Acuticoccus sediminis: one gene and its partner. The protein of the gene in region 1 interacts with the protein of each later gene in a pairwise test. Links are inferred from orthologs where the notes say so. Each region holds a gene or a part of one and is shown in the gene's direction. Other genes may lie near its edges. The genes, in order: ndk and DLJ53_RS04215.

Region 1 (3,051 bases):
CGGGTCGGAGACGGGGGAGCGGCATGGCGCAGGGGAAGAAGCCGGCGGGCCGGGCGACGGCCGCCGCCGGGCCGCGACGCACCGCGAAGGCCCGCCCGCCGCTGCAGGCGGGGCCGGACGGGGTGGTGCTCCTCGCAGGCGGCAACCCGCAGATCGCGATGGCGGACGGGGATGCGCCGGTGCAGCGGTACATCGCGGCCATGCCCGGCTGGAAGAGCGACCTCGGCCGCCGCCTCGACGCGCTGATCGTGCGGGCCGTTCCGGACGTCCGCAAGGCGGTGAAATGGAACTCGCCGCTCTACGGGGCCGAGGGAAACGGCTGGTTCCTCTCGTTCCGGGTCTTCACCGCCTACGTGAAGGTGACCTTCTTCCGGGGCGTCTCGCTCGACCCGCTGCCGCCCGGCGGGACGGACCGCAGCAAGGATTCCCGCTGGATCGACATCCGCGAGACCGACGTCCTCGACGAGGAGCGGTTCGCGGCCTGGGTCAGGCAGGCCGCCGCGCTGCCCGGCTGGGTCCCGTGAGGTCCGCGGCCCGGCCGAGGGGCCGGGTGGCTCAGACGCCTTCGCCCGCCTCGCGCTGGTAGTAGAGGAGGTCGAACGGCGGTGCCTGGCCTGTGAGGCGGGTAAGCATCGCGTGGACCTGGCCGCGATGGTGGGTCTGGTGGTTGAAGAGGTGGAGGAGGCCCGGCGCCAGCGGCTGGGTGATCTTCTCCGGCGTCGTCGCGCGCACGTAGGAGATGGTGGCCGCGAGCTCCGCGTCGGACAGGCCCTCGACCCAGGCGACGATCTCCTCGTCGAGTGCCTCGCGCACGGCCTTCAGCCCGGCGAAGTCGTCGCACGCGGTCGCGTCGAGGGCGGCCTGCGGGTAGGGCCGGCCGGTGAAGCGGTACATCCAGATCCGGTCGGTGACGACGAGATGGTTGAGCGTGCCGTGGATCGAGACGAACGCGGCGCCGCAGTCGGCGCGGTAGTCGGTGTCGGAGAGGTCCGCGGCGGCGGCGTAGGCCGTTCGGTTGGCCCAGCGGTTGTAGCGGGCCAGCATCGGGAATGCGTTCACGCCATCACCTCCTGTTGCGGTTGTAGGCTGGGCCTGTTTATAGCGAGCGCAACACAGCGGCGCGACGATCGCCCGCGACGTCACGGAACACACGCCGCGCGGCGGCAACCCTCGAGGATGAGAATGGCCATCGAACGTACCTTTTCCATGATTAAGCCCGACGCGACCAAGCGCAATCTGACGGGCGCGATCACCGCCAAGCTCGAGGAGGCGGGTCTGCGCGTCGTCGCCGCCAAGCGCGTGTGGATGTCCAAGCAGCAGGCCGAGAAGTTCTACGAGGTCCACAAGGCGCGCCCGTTCTACGAGGAGCTCACCACGTTCATGTCCTCCGGCCCGACGGTCGTGCAGGTGCTGGAAGGTGAGAACGCCATCGCCAAGAACCGCGAAGTGATGGGCGCGACCAACCCGGCCGACGCCGCGCCGGGCACCATCCGCAAGGAGTTCGCCACCTCCATCGGCGAGAACTCGGTGCACGGCTCCGACGCCGCGGAGACGGCGGCCGAGGAGATCGCCTTCTGGTTCGGTGGCAACGAGATCGTCGGCTGACACCGGCCCCCTGACTGCCGAGGCCGCCCATCCAGCGTATCGCTTCGAACCTGCGGTTCGTGGCGGGGGCGGCTGACGCGGCGGCCTTCTACTGCGGCATCGCCCCCGGCCGGCGCGTCGGGGGCACGATGGCGCGCCGATCCAGTGCGCCCGGCCGAGGGATCGCTACGGCCTTATCTGGCAGATCGTGCCGACCCGCTTCCTCGAAATTCTGGACGATCCGGATCGCGAGGGAGCCGGCCGCGCCATGGGGGGCGATGCCCGGCAGGGTGATGTTGGACATCACCGGGCTCGAATCCGCCTACAAACAGTGAAATAAAGCGTCGGCGAAATTATAAGAACGACCGATCGGGTGCGCCTTCGCACTCGCGGGGAGGATAACGATGAGCGAGACGATGACGCTGGTGGGCCGCAACCTGTCGCCCTATGCGCGGCGGGTGGCGATCTGGTGCGCCCTGCAGGGCCGCGAGCTGGAACGGCTGGACGTCGCGGCGACGGATCCGTCGCAGGCCGACATCATGAAGTCCTACCACCCCGGCATCCGGGTGCCTGTCCTGGTGCTGGCCGACGGCACGCGCCTCATCGAGTCGATGCCGATCTGCGACTGGCTCGACGATTCCATGCCGGATATGCGCCTCGTTCCGGCGACGGGGCTCGCCCGCCGCGACTGCCTGCAGCGCATCGCCCTGGCGCACTCCACCGTCGAGAAGGTCGTCTCGCTGGTCTACGAGAAGAACCGCCGGCCGGAGGAGTTCCACTGGAAGGACTGGCAGACGCGCGTCATCGGCCAGATCGAGGGCGGCCTCGCCGCGCTGGAGGAGATCACGCCGGAAGCCGGGTTCTTCGGTGGCGACAAGCCGGACGGATCCGACGTCGCGGCGGTCTGCACCTACCAGCAGGCGGAGGTGACGAACCCGTTCCTGGTGGAGGGGCGCTACCCGAAGCTCACCGCGCTCGCGGCCCGCGCGATGAAGCTGCCGGCATTCGCCGACACCTACCCGGGCTGACGCGCGGTCCCGGACGGAAGCGAGGGCCGCGCGCGACGCGGCCCGGTCCAGCGACCGGCGCGCCGGGGCGCCGGTGAAGGGAGGCCGGGCATGGCCCGGCCCGAACGCCTCGCCCTCAGGCCCCGACGCGCGCCAGCAGCTGCTGCGCGTTGATGAGGTGGGGCCGGTCCACCATCCTTCCGTCCAGCGAGACGACGCCAGCGCCGGGGTTCTCCTCGAACGCGGCGACGATGCGCCTGGCCGCGGCGACCGCCTCGGCCGACGGAGTGAACGCCTCGTTGATGACCGCGACCTGCGCCGGATGGATCGCGAGCTTGCCCAGGAAGCCGTCCGCCGCCGCCTCCCGCGACTCGCGGGCGAGACCCTCCGAGTTGCGGAAATCCGTATAGACCGCGTCGATGGGAAGGACGCCGGCGGCCTTCGCCCCGGCGAGGCACAT
Region 2 (3,272 bases), on another replicon or contig:
TCGGACCGTCCTCCCGCGCGGCGGTCGCGGCCTCGACGGCGTCGTCCAGCATCGACGGCCAGGCGTGCTCGGGCGCGAGGCGATACCGCGGCAGGATGACGCGGATGCCCGTCGCCGCGAGCGCCATCGCCATCATCGCGTGCGACTCCGGCGAGCCGAAGACGAAGCCGCCGCCATGGAACCACAGCAGGGTCGGACCCTCGCCGATCGCCAGCGCCTCCGTCCGGCCGAGGCGGATTCTCTCGGCCTGCGGCTGTCGCCCGGCCAGATCGGCAAACGCCACGCGCCGTGCGTCGGGCGTGCCGGCGACGGGATGGGCGCCGATCCGCACGCGGACGTCGTCGAGGGTGGTGGGGCGTTGGTCCATGGAGCAGTCTCCTTCGCCAGAGCCAACGGCGGGACACGAATGGGTGTTCCCTCGCTCTATTCAGGAGACGTTGAGAGAGATTGTGCTATGTGCGTCGCAGAGCCGCAGACACTCCGGAAATCGATGCGGCCAGGAATGAAGACACTTCCATGACCGCACGTGTGACCGTGGCCTCGAATCCCGCCGTCGGGGTCATGTGGAAAATCGTCTCCGTCGTCGTGTTCACGATGATGCTCACGATGGTGAAGCTTGTCGGCGACCGAATACCCGTCGGGCAAATGCTGTTTGCGCGAAACTTCTTCGGTCTCATCCCCGTCCTCATCGTGATCGTCTGGACGGGTCATCTGCACGACGCGCTGGAGACCAAGTCGATCACAGGTCACGTCAAGCGTGCGGCGGCAGGTATGTTCGCGATGGGGCTGTGGTTTGCGGCGCTCGACCATCTGCCCCTCCCGGAGGCGACCGCGATCGTCTATGCGGCCCCGCTGATGATGGTCATGATGGCCGCGCTTCTACTGGGCGAGACCGTTCGCATCTACCGCTGGTCGGCGGTGGGCATCGGCTTCGTCGGCGTCGTCGTCATCATGATCCCGCAGATCCGGGCCGGCTTCGACATCACCCACGACGCCAAGGCGCTCGGCGCGCTGCTGGCGCTGATCGCCGCGGTCTTCATGGCGATGGCGTCGGTCTTCGTGCGCCAGCTCGCGCGCACCGAGGCGACGAGCACCATCGTCCTCTACTTCCTGCTGGCGGGCACGGGCATGACCCTGCTGACGCTGCCGACCTGGGTGGTGCCGTCCTGGCTCGACCTTCTGGGGCTGGTGGCGATCGGGGTGTCCGGCGGCGTCGGCCAGCTTCTGCTGACGCAGGCCTACCAGCACGCCGAGGCGTCGCTGATCGCCCCCTTCGAGTACACCTCGATCATCTGGGTCGTCCTGTTCGGCTACGTGATCTTCGGCGAGGTGCCGAGCATCTACGTCGTCGTCGGCGCGGCGATCGTCATCTCGTCCGGCATCTTCGTCATCTTCCGCGAGCGCCAGCTCGGCCTGCAGCGAGAGGAGCGCAAGGTCGGCGCCCCGCTGAGGCCCTGATGGCGCGCAGCGGTCCGACCCCCGCGGCGCCCGGCGCCGGACAGTCGCCGGCCGAGCTGAAGGCGCGGCTGCGCACCACCGCGATGCTGCGCCGGCAGGAGGCCGCCCGGACGGTGCGGGGGGCCGGCGCGGCCATCGCCGCACGCGCCGACGAGCTGCCCGGCGCCGCCATCGTCTCCGGCTACCTGCCGATCCGCGACGAGATCGATCCGCGGCCGCTGATGGCCGCGCTGGGGTCCACCGCGCAGATCGCCCTGCCGAAGATCGAGGACGGCCGCATGCGCTTCGTCGTCATGGGGGAGGGGGACAGGCTCGTCTCCGGCCGCTTCGGCCTCACCGAGCCGAGCGGCGGGGCGGAGGTGGTGCCCGACCTGGTGCTGGTGCCGCTTCTCGCCTTCACGCGCACCGGCGGGCGGCTCGGCTACGGCGCCGGCCACTACGACCGCTGGCTCGGCGAGCACCCGGGCCGGCGGACGGTCGGCCTCGCCTACGCCGCGCAGGAGCTGCCGGAGCTGCCGATCGAGCCGCACGACCACCCCCTCGACGCGATCCTCACCGAGCAGGATCTCATCCGAATCGGCTGACATTGCCCGGAATTTGGAGTTGACGGGGGCCCGGGCGCGCCCCACGACGCGTGCCATGAAACAGAACAAGCCGCTTATGCCTCATCGCCGGAGCCGCGCATGAGGATTGTCGTGTTGGGTGATGTCGTCGGCCGCGTCGGGCGGCAGGCGATCCAGACCCATCTTCCCCGCCTGGTGGAGCGCTGGTCGCTCGATTTCGTGGTCGTCAACGGCGAGAACGCCGCCGGCGGGTTCGGCATCTCGGAAGAGATCGCACAAGAGATCCTCGACGCCGGGGCGGACTGCATCACCACCGGCAATCACGTCTGGGACCAGCGCGAGGCGCTCGTCTTCATCGAGCGGCAGCCGCGCATGCTGCGCCCGATCAACTTCCCGCCCGGCACGCCCGGTCACGGTGCGGCGATGTTCACTGCCCGCAACGGCGCGCGAATACTTGTGGCGAACGTCATGGGCCGCATCTTCATGGACCCGCTGGACGATCCGATACGGCCGCTGGAGGCCGCGCTCGACGTGCACAGGCTCGGTTCCGAGGTGGACGCCGCGATCGTCGACATCCACGCCGAGGCGACCAGCGAGAAGCAGGTCTTCGGCCACATGCTGGACGGCCGCGTTTCGATCGTGGTGGGCACGCACACCCACTGCCCGACCGCCGATCACCGCGTGCTGCCGGGCGGCACGGCGTTCATCACCGATCTCGGCATGTGCGGCGCCTATGACGGCGTGATCGGCATGGACAAGGAGGAGCCGGTTCGCCGGATGATCGAGCGTGTTCCCGGCCAGCGCATCACACCCGCGACCGGACCGGCGACGATTTGTGGCATCGCGGTGGAGACGGACGATTCCACCGGTCTCGCAAAATGGATTGTGCCGATCCGGATGGGCGGCGTTCTCCACGAGGCTGGCCCCTCCGAATGGGGCTAACCGCCTCTAGTTGCTTAAGGCGGGGCGCAATTAACGAACGCTTTGCGCGCACGCGGACCCGCCAGTTTTGCCAACTCTCACGCTATAGTTTGCTTCTCGTCTATCTATACGTGTGCGTCATATACTAATTGACGTTTACCTAAACAATTCCCTTCAATAATCATCTTCTCTGTCAGCAATTCCGCTGATGGAGGACGTTATGTATTTCGCCATCGAATCCCACCAGTTCGCCACGTTCGGTCATCTTCTCGACCAAATGTACAACCTTCGTCACCGTGTGTTCTGCGAGCAGCTGAAATGGGTAAGTGC

Evidence for each region.
Region 2: the proteins of ndk (region 1) and DLJ53_RS04215 interact in binary tests that used the Escherichia coli proteins (3 or more experiments, as listed by UniProt). The link is inferred for Acuticoccus sediminis from one-to-one orthologs.

What each region holds. Positions count from the first base shown.
Region 1 is NZ_QHHQ01000005.1:260,488-263,538, reverse strand. What follows is about bases 158-2,893. They hold ndk (nucleoside-diphosphate kinase), read left to right. Parts: upstream 158-1,182; coding sequence 1,183-1,605; downstream 1,606-2,893. Other genes in these bases: DLJ53_RS22830 (HpcH/HpaI aldolase/citrate lyase family protein), read right to left, coding at 2,728-2,893; DLJ53_RS22835 (glutathione S-transferase family protein), read left to right, coding at 1,989-2,612; DLJ53_RS22840 (hypothetical protein), read right to left, coding at 1,694-1,888; DLJ53_RS22850 (DinB family protein), read right to left, coding at 556-1,059; DLJ53_RS22855 (DUF1801 domain-containing protein), read left to right, coding at 158-524. Outside these bases: more of DLJ53_RS22855, read left to right, coding at 24-157; more of DLJ53_RS22830, read right to left, coding at 2,894-3,051. UniProt on the Escherichia coli protein: Major role in the synthesis of nucleoside triphosphates other than ATP. The ATP gamma phosphate is transferred to the NDP beta phosphate via a ping-pong mechanism, using a phosphorylated active-site intermediate.
Region 2 is NZ_QHHQ01000001.1:984,295-987,566, forward strand. The notes cover bases 293-3,249. They hold DLJ53_RS04215 (5-formyltetrahydrofolate cyclo-ligase), read left to right. Parts: upstream 293-1,457; coding sequence 1,458-2,042; downstream 2,043-3,249. Other genes in these bases: DLJ53_RS04205 (alpha/beta hydrolase fold domain-containing protein), read right to left, coding at 293-367; DLJ53_RS04210 (DMT family transporter), read left to right, coding at 517-1,458; DLJ53_RS04220 (TIGR00282 family metallophosphoesterase), read left to right, coding at 2,142-2,963; DLJ53_RS04225 (acyl-homoserine-lactone synthase), read left to right, coding at 3,163-3,249. Outside these bases: more of DLJ53_RS04205, read right to left, coding at 1-292; more of DLJ53_RS04225, read left to right, coding at 3,250-3,272. UniProt on the Escherichia coli protein: Involved in the removal of 5-formyltetrahydrofolate.